Regions from separate parts of the Streptomyces sp. NPDC059142 genome, predicted to be linked through region 1. Evidence: riboswitches for the same ligand, from Rfam matches in the RefSeq annotation. Region 1 holds a riboswitch; each other region holds the start of a gene.

What was found. Region 1 has a riboswitch for cobalamin ahead of ACFXPK_RS17070 (cobalamin biosynthesis protein). Riboswitches for the same ligand answer to the same signal wherever they lie in the genome.
Region 2: it holds a riboswitch for cobalamin, as region 1 does, so the genes downstream of both, ACFXPK_RS04315 (hypothetical protein) here and ACFXPK_RS17070 (cobalamin biosynthesis protein) in region 1, are expected to answer to the same signal.
Region 3: it holds a riboswitch for cobalamin, as region 1 does, so the genes downstream of both, ACFXPK_RS04355 (ABC transporter substrate-binding protein) here and ACFXPK_RS17070 (cobalamin biosynthesis protein) in region 1, are expected to answer to the same signal.

The regions. Positions count from the first base shown of each region.
Region 1 covers NZ_JBHZDA010000041.1:15,680-19,924, forward strand. The annotation lists gene ACFXPK_RS17065 (cobyric acid synthase) at 1-901, opposite strand, end outside; gene ACFXPK_RS17070 (cobalamin biosynthesis protein) at 898-1,905, opposite strand; cobalamin riboswitch at 1,942-2,061, opposite strand; gene ACFXPK_RS17075 (hypothetical protein) at 2,182-2,445, opposite strand; gene ACFXPK_RS17080 (anion permease) at 2,458-3,729, opposite strand; gene ACFXPK_RS17085 (class II aldolase/adducin family protein) at 3,870-4,245, shown strand, end outside.
Region 2 covers NZ_JBHZDA010000006.1:26,591-30,835, forward strand. The annotation lists gene ACFXPK_RS04300 (tautomerase family protein) at 1-214, shown strand, start outside; gene ACFXPK_RS04305 (DUF1622 domain-containing protein) at 289-714, shown strand; gene ACFXPK_RS04310 (hypothetical protein) at 711-956, shown strand; cobalamin riboswitch at 1,379-1,582, shown strand; partial or broken gene ACFXPK_RS04315 (hypothetical protein) at 1,747-2,211, shown strand; gene metF (methylenetetrahydrofolate reductase [NAD(P)H]) at 2,539-3,450, shown strand; gene folP (dihydropteroate synthase) at 3,443-4,245, shown strand, end outside.
Region 3 covers NZ_JBHZDA010000006.1:36,340-40,584, forward strand. The annotation lists gene ACFXPK_RS04350 (CoA-acylating methylmalonate-semialdehyde dehydrogenase) at 1-357, opposite strand, end outside; cobalamin riboswitch at 540-727, opposite strand; cobalamin riboswitch at 1,355-1,535, shown strand; gene ACFXPK_RS04355 (ABC transporter substrate-binding protein) at 1,652-3,178, shown strand; gene ACFXPK_RS04360 (ABC transporter permease) at 3,275-4,222, shown strand; gene ACFXPK_RS04365 (ATP-binding cassette domain-containing protein) at 4,219-4,245, shown strand, end outside.

The DNA of each region.
Region 1 (4,245 bases):
CGTCCACATCGGTGAAGTTCGACATCAGCGGTACGGCGCAGACCGCGACCCGCAGCACGTCCGCGCCGTACGGGGGAGCCACCACCGACTCGCGGGCGCCACCGCGCAGCGAGATCCGCAGCCCGTCCTCCTCGTCGATGCCCAGACCGTGCCGGAAGGGCAGCACCCCGAGCGTCGCCCGCCCGGTCAGCCCGCGCAGCATGTCGAGCCCCGGCTCCAGCAGCGAGACATCGCCCCGGAACTTGTTGACGAGATACCCGGCCACCAGCGCCTGGTCCTCCGGGCCGAGCAGCGCGGTCGTCCCGAAGAAGGAGGCGAAGACCCCGCCCCGGTCGATGTCCCCGACCACGACCACCGGCAGCCGCGCGGCCCGTGCGATCCCCATGTTCACGATGTCGGTACGGCGCAGATTGATCTCGGCGGGGCTGCCGGCGCCCTCGCAGATCACGGCGTCGTACGTGGACCGCAGCTCCGCCAGGCAGGCCAGTACGGGTTCGAGCAGCGCCTCCCGGCCGCCGCCGTGCAGCGTCCTCCCGGGGGCCGGCCCGCCGGGCGCTCCGAAGAATCCGCGGGCGCTCAGCTCGCCGACCGGCTTGCCCATCAGCACCACCTGGCTGCTGCGGTCGCTGCCCGGCTTCAGCAGGACGGGGTTCATCAGCGCGGTCGGCTCCACGCGCGCGGCCTGCGCCTGCATGGCCTGGGCGCGCCCGATCTCCGCGCCCTCGCGGGTCACGAACGAGTTCAGCGACATGTTCTGGCCCTTGAACGGCGCGACCTTCACCCCCCGGCGCGCCAGCCAGCGGCAGATCCCCGCCGTGACGACGCTCTTGCCCGCGTCGGAGGTCGTGCCCGCGATCAGCAGCCCTCCGCCGAGCCCCGTGCCCCCGCTGTTCCGGCTCATCCGCGCCTCCTGGTGGTGAGGGCCGCGCGCACCGCGCCGTACCCGAGACGGCCCGTGACACAGACCGCGAGAGCGAGCACGTTGACCCGGCGGGCCAGCCGCACGGCGCGCTCGATGTCCTGGACCCCGACCGGGCGTCCCGCGGCGTTCAGGACGGGGCGGTGCTCCACGCGCCCGCCGTACGCGAGCGTCCCGCCGAGCCGTACCCCCAGCGCCCCGGCGAACGACGCCTCCACCGGGCCCGCGTTGGGGCTCGGATGGCGGTGCGCGTCCTGCCGTACGGCCCGCAGCGCGCCGCGTCTGTCGGGCCCGGCGGCGACGGCCAGCGCGGCGGTGAGCCGGGCCCCCGGCCATCCCGCGACGTCGTCGAGCCGGGCCGAGGCCCAGCCGAACCGGCGGTGCCGCTCGCTCTTGTGACCCACCATCGCGTCCAGCGTGTTCACGGCCCGGAACCCGGCGAGCCCCGGCACCCCGGCGACCGCGCCCCACACCAGGGCGCCCACGACGGCGTCGGAGGTGTTCTCGGCGACGGACTCCACGACGGCGCGGGCGATCTGCGCCTCGTCCAGGGCGTACGGGTCGCGCCCGCACAGATGCGGCAGGCGCCGCCGGGCGGCTTCGAGGTCCCCGGCGGCCAGCGCGGCGCCCACGGTCCGCGCCTCACGGCCCAGCGAGGCGCCCCCGACGACGGCCCAGGTGGCGGTGGCGGTCAGCGCCACGGAGGCGGCGGGGCTGCGGCGTACCGCGGTGGCGGCCAGTGCCGCGGCCCCGGCGGCGCCTCCGGCGCAGAGCACGGTGTGCAGCGCGCCCCAGCCGCGGTGGTCGCGCCACAGCGCGCGCTCGACGGCCCCGGCGGCCCGTCCGAAGGCGGCCACCGGATGGCCCCGGCGCGGATCGCCGAAGAGCCGGTCGCCCAGCAGGCCGAGGGCGGCGCCGTACGCGAAGACCCGCTCGGCGGCAGGGGCGGCTGAGCCGCCCCGCGCGGCACAACCGCAGCCAGGCATGGCGAAGTGTCCTCACTCAGGGTCCGCGCCCCGGTTCGACGTTCGGAGTACGACGGCGAGAGTTCCTGGCTCCTGGAGGCATGCTCACAGTGACAGTGGCGGGACCGCGCCGGATTCGCACCGGCTTCCTCTGCTGCCGTCGTCAATGGCCCCGGAAGTCCACCACGCTCCGCAACACCCGTCAACTCATCCTTGACCTGCGACGGGACAGTGTGCGGAGCCCCACATCGGGCCGGTCGGCCGATGCGGGGCTCCTGGGGCGTGGTGCTCGTGGGCTCAGGCCACGATGAGGCTGATCCCGTACGCGACGGCCCCGGCGCAGAGCGCGAAGCACAGGTAGGCGCCGGCACGGGCCGCGAGCGGCGCGGGGCCGGTGGCGGGGGTGGAGGCGGCGGCCGAGGTGGAGGCCGGTCCCGGCGCGGCCGTGGAGCCGCGCTTGGCGAGGCCCACGATGCCCAGGGTGAACAGGCCCACGAGGGCGACGGTCGCCACGAGGCTGACGCCGAAGACGGAGGCGAGTGCTGCCCAGTCGATGTCCATGGGGTCGTTTCCTTACACCGTGGCGGGGCGGGCCGGTTCGGCCTGGTCCGGGGCGGTGGCCGCGGGGGCCGGGATGGTGGCCGAGAGGTCCTGGCCGGGGGCGCCCGCCGGGGGAGGCGGGGTGACGGCCGCCATGGCGGTGGTGACCACCCCGGCCGGCTCGGCGGCGGAGCCGGTGGTGGCGGGCTCGTCGGTGACGTTGGTGTGGTCGACCGGGCGGCGGCGCGAGGCGAGCCAGATCCCGGCGGAGCCGGCGACCAGCAGGATCGCGACGACGGTGATGCCCCAGGTGCCCTGGCCGGTCAGGAACTCGGCGCCGGCGGCGACCAGTCCCGCGGCCGGCAGCGTCAGCCCCCAGGCGACGAACATCCGGGTCGCGGTGGACCAGCGCACCACTCCGCCCTTGCGGCCGAGTCCCGCGCCCATCACGGCGCCGGAGCAGGACTGCGTGGTGGAGAGCGAGAAGCCCAGGTGCGAGGAGGCCAGGATGACCGTCGCGGCGCTGGTCTGGGCGGCGAAGCCCTGCTGCGGCTGGAGGTCGGTGAGGCCGGTGCCCATGGTGCGGATGATGCGCCAGCCGCCGAGGTACGTGCCGAGGGCGATCGCGACGCCCGCGGAGACGATCACCCACAGGGGCGGGTTGGAGCCGGGGGCCAGGACGCCGCCGGTGACCAGGGCGAGCGTGATGACGCCCATCGTCTTCTGCGCGTCGTTGGTGCCGTGGGCGAGGGAGACGAGCCCGGCGGAGGCGATCTGCCCGGCCCGGTACCCCTTGGCGGTGGCCTTGTCGTCCGTACCGCGACCGATCCGGTACGTCAGCTTCGTCGCCAGCAGGGCGGCGAGTCCGGCGACCACGGGAGCGGCGAGCGCGGGGATCAGGACCTTGGTGACCACGACCCCGCCGTTGACGCCGGAGGCGCCGACGGACATCAGGGTGGCGCCGATCAGGCCGCCGAAGAGCGCGTGGGAGGAGCTGGACGGGAGTCCGAGCAGCCAGGTGAAGAGGTTCCACAGGATGGCGCCGACGAGCGCCGCGAAGATCACTTCTGTTCTGATGCCCTGTTCGTTGATGAGCCCGCCGGAGATCGTCTTGGCGACCTCCACGGACAGGAACGCGCCGACGAGATTCAGGACCGCGGACATGCCCACCGCGACCTTGGGCTTCAGAGCGCCGGTCGAGATGGTCGTCGCCATCGCGTTGGCGGTGTCGTGGAAACCGTTCGTGAAATCGAACACGAGAGCTGTCACGATCACGATCGCGAGCAGCAGCGTGATGTGTTCCATTGACCCAGGACCCAGGCAATCGTTCGACGTCGGTGGCCTCGGTGAACGTAAGGAGTCAGGGTGAACGGAAGATGAACTGGGTGGGTCTACGGAGTGACCCACTCCGTGGAGATCCCGGCGGCGCCTGGCAGGATCGGCGTATGACGGATGAGCGGACCGGCGAACACGGCGAACTGACCGGCGTACCAAGCGAATCGGCGACCGGAGCGGGCGAACCGGCGACCGGACGGGACGATCTGGAACGGGCCTGGGCGGAGCTGGTCGCCACCGCCCGCAGAACGGCCTCGGAGGGGCTGGTCGTCGGCACCTCGGGCAATGTCTCGGTCCGGGTCGGCGACCTGGTCCTCGTCACCCCGAGCGGAGTGCCGTACGACCGGCTCGCACCCGGCGACGCGATCGCGGTCGACCTCGCGGGACGGCAGGTCCTCGGCACCCTCGCCCCCACCAGCGAACTCCCGCTCCACCTGGCCGTATACCGCGACACGTCCGCGACGGCCGTGGTCCACACCCACGCCG
Region 2 (4,245 bases), on a different contig from region 1:
CGGCGCCGTCATCGTCCATATCTTCACCCAGCACGGCAGCACCACCCGGGACAAACAGCGCCTGTACCGCACGCTCGCCCAGCGGCTCGCCGCAGCCGGCGTCGACGGCAAGGACCTGTTCGTCAGCTCCTTCGAGAACGGTCCCGAGGACTGGTCCTTCGCCGACGGCCGCGCCCAGTACGTCGAGGGCGACCTCGCCGTCCCCGGACACTGACCCATCCAGGATCACCGCCGCGCTACCGGGGTGGCGCGCGGGCAACGGCGCCCTCCCAGGCCGACAATGCTGCTGTGTACGCGGATCTGCTGCCGGAATCCACCCTGCGTGAAGCCGTCGACCTGGCCGTACGTCTTGTCGAGTTCGCCGGCGCGCTGATCATCTTCGTGGGCGCGGTCTGGGCGTTCGTGCAGTTCCTCCGGTACGGAATCCACCGGTCGCGCAACCGGGGAAAGCCCGAGGCCGCTGCCTTCGGCTTCAACCGGATCCGGCTGGCGCTCGGCCGTTTCCTGGCCCTGGGACTTGAGTTCCAGCTCGCCGGCGACATCCTCCGCACGGCCATCGCGCCCTCGTTCACCGAGATCGGCCAGCTGGCAGCGATCGCGGCCATCAGAACCGTGCTGAACTACATCCTGGGCCGCGAGATCGAACACGAGCGCCGTGAGATCGAGCGGTTCACCTCCAAAAACGACACCACCGTCACAGAGACCGCCCCATGACCGTGCTGCTGGCCCAGGCCGCCGTCGTCGTTACGGCCTTCGGGCTGGTCAGCGCCGTGTGCACCGCTGCCCGGATGCGCCGGACACAGCCCGCCGTAGCGGTGCTCACGGACTTTCTCGTAGCGGCCGGCCTGATCCGCCTCGCCGGTCAGCCGTCCTGGACGGTCCTGGCGACCGCCGCAGCCACCATCGGCGTCCGGCTGATGGTCAACTCCAGCCTCCGCACAGAAGCGAAGCGGTAACCGCTCGGCAGACACGCTTCGCCTCGCGCGGCGGAGACCCCAGGTCGGCCTACTACCCGTTGAGCTCCTGGATCGGGTAGGCGCACGGACCGTTCAGCGCGGGTCACCGGTGCCGGCCACCACGGGGCGGCAGGCGTGCAGCGGGGGTTCCACGTCTCCCCGGGCCGGTGAGCCACTGCGGTGCGCACCTCGGCAGGGCCGCCGTTCGCTCCCGAGCAGCTCAGGGTGCGGGAGGAGCGGGAGCCTCGGAAACTGGGGGCAGAGATTCCTGCCCGGCCGGATGGAGTGCTTGGCCGAGAAGCTGTCCGGTGGATACGGGATGACCTGTGAACCGGACGGGATTCTGTGTTCCGTATCACGTTCCGGAGTGTGAACACGTTCGGCCAAGGGGTCGTCCACGCTCTAGCCTGGCGGGTGCAGCTGGTTCGCCCTGCCCGCCAGGCAGACGCGTCGTAAGAGGGAACCCGGTGGAACTCCGGGACTGCCCCGCAGCGGTGAGTGGGAACGACCGCCGTCATACGCACTGGGTCCGCCGTACCGGGCCTGGGAAGCGACGGCCAGTAGGTGTCTTCCGCGGGAAGGCGTGCTCGCGAGTCCGAAGACCTGCCCGTTGCCCGTGCGCGAACCATGCGTGCACGGATATCCCGGTGGCCTCGTGGGCGGGTCGGCGTACCTATCAGACGGATGATCACGCTGCGCCGTGCGGCGTCGGGTCCGTCCGGTTCGTCACTCCTTCGCGCTCGCGTCCTGTCCCGGGATTCAAGGGAGATATCTCGCGAAGGAGATTTCCGTGACAACGAAGTCCGCAGCCGCGGCAGCACGGGCCACTGCGTACGGTTGCCCTCGCCGGGGACCGAACCGGGAAGTGAACCGGGCCGTCGCGGAACACCGCAAGGGCTTTGTCACCGCCGACGCCGACATCGCGCTCACCAAGCGGTTCGACGCCCATCACCACTTCCTGGTGCCCGAACTGGAGCCCCACACGGTCGTCACCGCTGACTCGACCAAGCAGTTCGCCGAGCTCGGGGAAGCCCTCGCCCTCGGTCCGAGCGCCCGCTCCGTCCTGGCCGGCCCCGTCACGTACCTCGCGTTCTCCGAGCCCGCCCCCGGTGTGCCCGCCGACTTCGAGCCACTGACGCTGCTGGACCGGCTGGCGCCTGTGCACACGGAGGTCCTCACCGATCTGCGCATGGCCCACGCCCATCTGCGAGCCGGCCGGATCGACACCCCCGGATACGAGGAGCGGGTCACCCCCGAACGGGTAGCGCACGACTCCCCGTGCGAAGCCGGTCCGGGCCTGCACGACATCCGCTCCCCGCGCCTCCTGAGCACGGAGGAGGCCGTAGACATTCCGCGGACCGGACTGGAATCAACCCCCGCGGCCGTCTGCGGTGCGTTCCCGACCGCGGCCTGAAGGTGTCCGCCCGGCCCCGGGCGACGGCCTCCACGGAGAACCTGGCCGCCGCCGCCGCCCGCACCGTCCGGAAAGAACTCACCGCGTCCTGACCGCAGTACCGGTCGGCCGGGGGTGGGTGTACCCGCCTCGACGTCCGGCTCCCGGCTTGAGAGAAAGCAGCAGCCCATGGCTCTCGGTATCCCCAGCACCAGGGGAGACAGCGCAGTGTCCATTCGCGACCTCCTTGCACGAGGAGGTCGCTCCTACTCATTCGAATTCATGCCACCGCGCAGCACGGCGGCCGAAGCCGGATTGTGGACCGCGATCCGTAAACTGGAGGCGTTGGCACCCACCTTCGTCTCGGTGACGTACGGCGCCGGTGGTTCGACACGAGGCCGGACCGTGAACGTCACGGGGCGGATCGCCCAGGAGACCACGCTCACACCGGTCGCCCACCTCACCGCGGTGGACCACAGCGTCGCCGAACTGCGGAACATCCTCGGGCATTACGCCGACCAAGGTGTGCGGAACATCCTTGCCCTGCGCGGAGACCCGCCCGGTGATCCGCTCGGTCCCTGGACACGACATCCGCGGGGTATTCAGTACGCGAGTGAACTCGTCGGCCTGATCAAGGAATCCGGAAACTTCTGCGTCGGCGTCGCCGCCTTCCCCGAGATGCATCCCCGCTCCCCCGACCGGGACAGCGACATCAGCCACTTCATCGACAAGTGCCGGGCCGGAGCCGATTACGCGATCACCCAGATGTTCTTCGACGTCGATGACTATCTGCGGTTCCGTGACCGGGTGGCAGCGGCCGGATGCGAGACACCGATCATCCCGGAGATCATGCCGGTCACCACCATCCGCTCACTGCAACGCATTCCCGCCCTCTCCACCGCCGCCATCCCCGCCCGGCTCGCCGAGTCCATGCTCGCGGTCCAGAACGACCCCAGAGCGGTCAGGGCACTCGGAATCGACCACGCCATCGCGATGTGCGGCCGACTGCTCGCCGAAGGGGCTCCCGGACTGCACTTCATGACCATGAACTTCTCGACGGTGACAACGGAGATCTACCAGAACCTTGACCTCCATGGATAAGCACGTGAATACCTCGCCGGTGGGAATCCGCCGTCCCTCGCTGGTCGGCATCGTCAACATCACCACGGATTCGTTCTCGGACGGGAACAGGTTCCTGAGCACGCGGGCGGCGGTGGCTCACGCGCACCGCTTGCGCGAGGAAGGGGCCGACGTCATCGAGCTCGGGCCTGCCGCGAGCCATCCGGGAGCCCAGCAGGTGCCCGCGGACGAGGAGATGAGGCGGCTGGTCGACGTCATCGATCAGCTGGTCACCGAAGACATCCCGGTATCGGTCGACTCGTACCAGTCCGCTACACAGCGGTTCGCCGCTGCGCGGGGCGCCACCTATCTCAACGACATCCAGGGCTTCGCCGATCCCGCTCAGTACGGGGAGCTCGCCGACACCGGGTGCCGACTCGTCGTCATGCACTCCGTACAGCGCCTCGGCCCCGCCACAAGAGTGCGAACCGATCCCGCCGAAGTGTCCAGAGCGATGGAGGAGTTCTTCGACGAGCGTCTGGCCGCCTTGGAGAAGGCCGGCATCGCACACGACAGGCTGGTCATCGACCCCGGTCTGGGACACTTCCTGGGCAGCACGCCTGAACCGTCGCTGAGGACGCTTGCGGGTCTCGAACAGCTCAAGGCCCGCTTCGACGTACCCGTACTCGTCTCCCCTTCCCGCAAGTCGTTCCTGCGGGCGCTGACCGGGAGCGGCCTTCCCGGAATCGGTCCGGCCACACTGGCGGCGGAACTGTACGCCGCGCGTAGCGGCGCGGACTTCATACGCACGCACGATGTCGCGGCGCTCCGCGACGC
Region 3 (4,245 bases), on a different contig from region 1:
CTCGACTACCTCCAGGCCGCGTTGGATGTCGCCGTGTGCGTCCGCGATGGTCTTTCCGTGCTCGGCGGACAGCAGCCGGGCCAGTCCGTCCTTCTCCTGCTCGACGAGCTGGAGGAATCGCATCAGGACCCGGGCGCGGCGCTGCGGGTTCCACTCGCCCCACTCTGGTTGCGCGTTGGCGGAATCGGCGATGACCGCCTCCGCCTCGGTGCGGTTCGCGAGGGGCACCAGGGCCTGGACCTCGCCGGTGTTGGGGTCGTACACCTCGCCGTAGGACCCCGAGGTGCCCCGGGTGTGTTTGCCGCCGACGAAGTGGGTCAACTCGCGCGCGGAGGCGCGTTCGTGCTCGCGGACCATGACTGCCTGCTCTCGTCAGGAGGGATCCGGGGATGGCACACGCCGTCACCGCACACGCACGCGGGTGGCGTACGGATACCGGGGGCGCGAGATCGCGTATGGCCGGAGTCCCGTCAGAGGGCGGGTTCACCAGGGTTGTGGGTACACACCGGTGCCATGCGTGTCAGCTCCATCCTCGTGGACAACACGGAACATCCCACGGCCGGTATCCTGACTCCCGGATCAGCGCGCGCCGTCCGCCTTCCCGACATCCAGCTCGTCAGTGGCGTCCTGCTCGACGGCGTACTCCCCGGTCACAGTGGCGGGACCGCGCCGGAATCACACCGGCTTCCCTGCACCGCGGGCCTTCACCGCGACTATATAGTTGGACGTCCTAGTAAATCTAGCCTCCGAGACCGCCTGTCGCCTTCGCCGCTGGTCAGGGGTTTCCGGATGCGTCCGTACGGGGCGCGGCGAAGCGCGCCGGGGCACGGAGACGAGCCCGGCGGGCATCACGCCGGAAGGTGGTCAGCACCGCCGGACGTGGTGCTGGTCCTGCCGTGCGGTTCTCCGCCGGAGCGCACCCTGCGGGAGGCGGACCTGCTCACCCGCCTGCCCGGCTGGGCCCATCTGCGCCGCAGTGGCATCCCGGGGTCCCTTGGATGTGCCCGCCCGCTGCTGGTGAAGGGCGAGAAGACGATCACGAGCAGAACATCTGTACACGCTCTGTACCGTCAGGGCCCGAGCAGGAGGCTGTGGGCGCGCTCCTTGGCGGACGCTTGACGCTTGGCGACGTACCGCCAGTTCACGACTTTCCACATGGCCTCGATGAAACGGAGCCCTGCGGAGGAGGGGCAGGGCTCCGAGGGTGCGGGAAGCGGTCACCCGCCCCCAGGGCCCGCGAAGGCCCTACGCGCCCCGTCATCGCGGCGAGCACCAAAAGCCAGCCCGGGTAAGAGCCACTCCGATATACGGGTAATCAGGATCGATACGGGATGGGGCACTCCGGGCCGACACGATGGTCAGGCATAATGCGCGGCGTACACCTGAGCGACGGGAACCAGGAAGCCGGTGCGAGTCCGGCGCGGTCCCGCCACTGTGACCGGGGAGCGACCCCCTATGCCACGGCCCACCGGCCGGAAGGCGGGGCGAGCGGCGATCCGGCAGCCAGGAGACTGGCCCGTCGCTTCACCAACTGTCCGGGGCGTGGACTCCCCAGGAAGAGGTCTGTGATGCGCGTCGCGAACTGGCGGCCGACCGGGGCGTCTTTCTGCTTGTTCCGGTGTCCGGAACCCAGTGGAAGGCTCGGCACACCATGACGTTTCCCCTTGCGCGCCGCCGGCTCCTGACCGGGGCCGGTGCGCTCGCCGCCGGAGCGGCTCTGGCGGGCTGCTCCCCCGGCAACGCCCCCGGCTCCTCCCAGGGACGCAGGCTGCGCGCCGCCTTCAGCGCGGGCGGGTCGCAGGAGACCCTGGACCCGCACACAGCTCCGCTCTTCATCGACCAGGCCCGCGCCAAGGCGTTGTACGACAGCGTCCTGACGTACAAGGACGACATGTCGGTCCAGGCGAGGCTCGCCGAGAGCTGGGAGAGCGACAGCTCCGGCAGCCGCTGGCGCGTACGTCTGCGGGACGCCCGGTTCCACGACGGCAGGCGCGTCACCGCGGCCGACGTTCTGTGGAACTATCGGCGTATAGCCGACCCGGCGACCGGAGCATCGGCCCAACAGCTCTTCGCCGGCGTCGATTTCAGCGCGAGCCGGGCGTCCGGCCGAGACCTCACCCTTGTCCTCACCGCGGCCGACTTCGAGTTCCCGGCGGCGCTTGGCGCTGCCGGCACCGAGATCGTCCCGAAGGACACCAAGGACTTCGACAGGCCCATCGGCTCGGGTCCCTTCCGCTACCGCTCCTTCCGTCCGGGCGGCAGCACCCTGTTCACCGCGTGGTCGGACCACTGGGACGGCGGGCCGGACATCGAGGAACTGGAGTTCGTACCGGTCAACGACGAACAGGCGCGGCTCAACGCCCTGTTGTCCGGACAGGTGCACTACGCCCACGATCTGTCAGCGGCCTCGGCGACGCGGCTGGCCGGCCGCGACGGGCTGCGCGTCCTGCGGACGAGGCTGAGCACCATGCAGGCCGTCCTGCTCCGGCTCAACCGGGCTCCCTTCGACGACCCACGCCTCGTCCGGGCGTTCACCCTCGGGCTCGACCGGGACCGGCTCGTCGAAGTCGCCCTCGCCGGACACGGCACCGCGGGCAACGACCTCTTCGGGCAGGGACTGCGCGGATACCCAGCCGGCCTGCCCGCGCGGGAACGTGACGTCGACCGGGCCCGCGCGCTGGTCGAGGAAGCGGGCGCGAACGGCCTGACGATCGCCCTGGAGACCAGCGATGCCGACCCGACCTGGGGCAACGCATCCTCACTCATCGCCGGCCAACTGAAGGACATCGGTTTCAAGGTCACCCCGCACGTTCGCTCGGCCGCCACGTATTTCGGCGAGATCAAGACCAAGGGCGTCGCCGCTCACAGCCGTACCGCCACCCTGCCCGTCACCACGCACCTGCGCTCCCGGCTGCGCGCCGACGCACCCAACAACCTCACCGGATACGACGACCCGGCCTTCGACAGGCTTCTCACCCAGGCGTCCGCCACCCGCGACGAGAAGACGCGCCTCGACCTTCTCGCCAGGGCGCAACATCGCGCCAGGGACCGCAGCGGCCAGCTCGTGTGGGCCTTCAGCGACTGGAACATCGGCCACAGCGGCACTCTCACCGGGCTTCGGGCCGCGCCGCCCAACTCCTGCGACTGGGCGCGCTTCGACCGTGTCCGCATTTCCTGACGGCCCGCCCCGTGCGACACGTCCGACGGACCGTGTCGCATGACGCCCACGTACGAGGGAGCACCCCGCCCGGCGCGGACGTGGCGGCCGTCGGGGATGACACGCTACGCGCTGATCAGGACCGCCACGGCCGTCGCGCAGGGCGCAGTGGTCCTGGTCGCGGTCTTCGCCCTGACCTCGCTCCTGCCGGGCGACACCGTCGACGCCGTCCTCGGCGAGCAGGGCACGCCCGAGCAGCAGCGTCTGGCCCGTACCGAACTGGGACTCGACGAGCCGGTCACCACGCGCTTCCTCCACTGGGTCATCGACCTGTGCCACATGCGCCTGGGGCAGTCGCTCGTCACCGGCGTCCCCGTCACCCAGGAGATCGGCGACCGTTTCGCCGCGACGGCCGTCCTGACCGCCGTGGCACTGGCACTGCTCATCCCCCTCGCCCTCGCTCTGGGTGTCCTGACGGGGCTGCGCGAGGGATCCTTCGCCGACCGGACACTCAACGCCTGCGTACTCGCGCTGCACTCCGTACCGGAGTTCGTGCTCGGCCTGCTCCTCACGGCCTGGCTCAGCGCGGGACTCGGGCTACTGCCCGCCACCGCCGCGGGCCTCGGCGGCACCGAGGTGCTCTCCGCCCCCACGGTCCTCGTCCTGCCGGTCGCCGTCCTGGTCGCACGGCAGCTCTGCGACCTGACCCGGCAGGTCCGCATCGGTGTCGCCACCCGGATGACCAGCCCCGTCGTCCGCCATCTGCGGCTTCTCGGCCTGCACGAACGCACCATCGTGCTCCGCCATGTGCTGCCGGGGTGTCTCGCCCCGTCGGTGCAGCAACTCGCGCGCTGCGTGGACGGACTGCTCGGCGGCACCGTCGTGGTGGAGTCGCTGTTCACCGTCCGCGGACTGGGTACGGGCTTCGTCGAGTCGGTGCAGAACCGCGACATACCGGCGGTTCAGGGATACGCCCTGCTCTTCGCCGCGACGGCTCTGGTCGTGAACCTTCTCGCCGACCTGACCGTCGCCCGGCTGACCCCCCAGCGGGAGGAACGCGCGTGACCACCCGCCCGCCGGCCGCACCG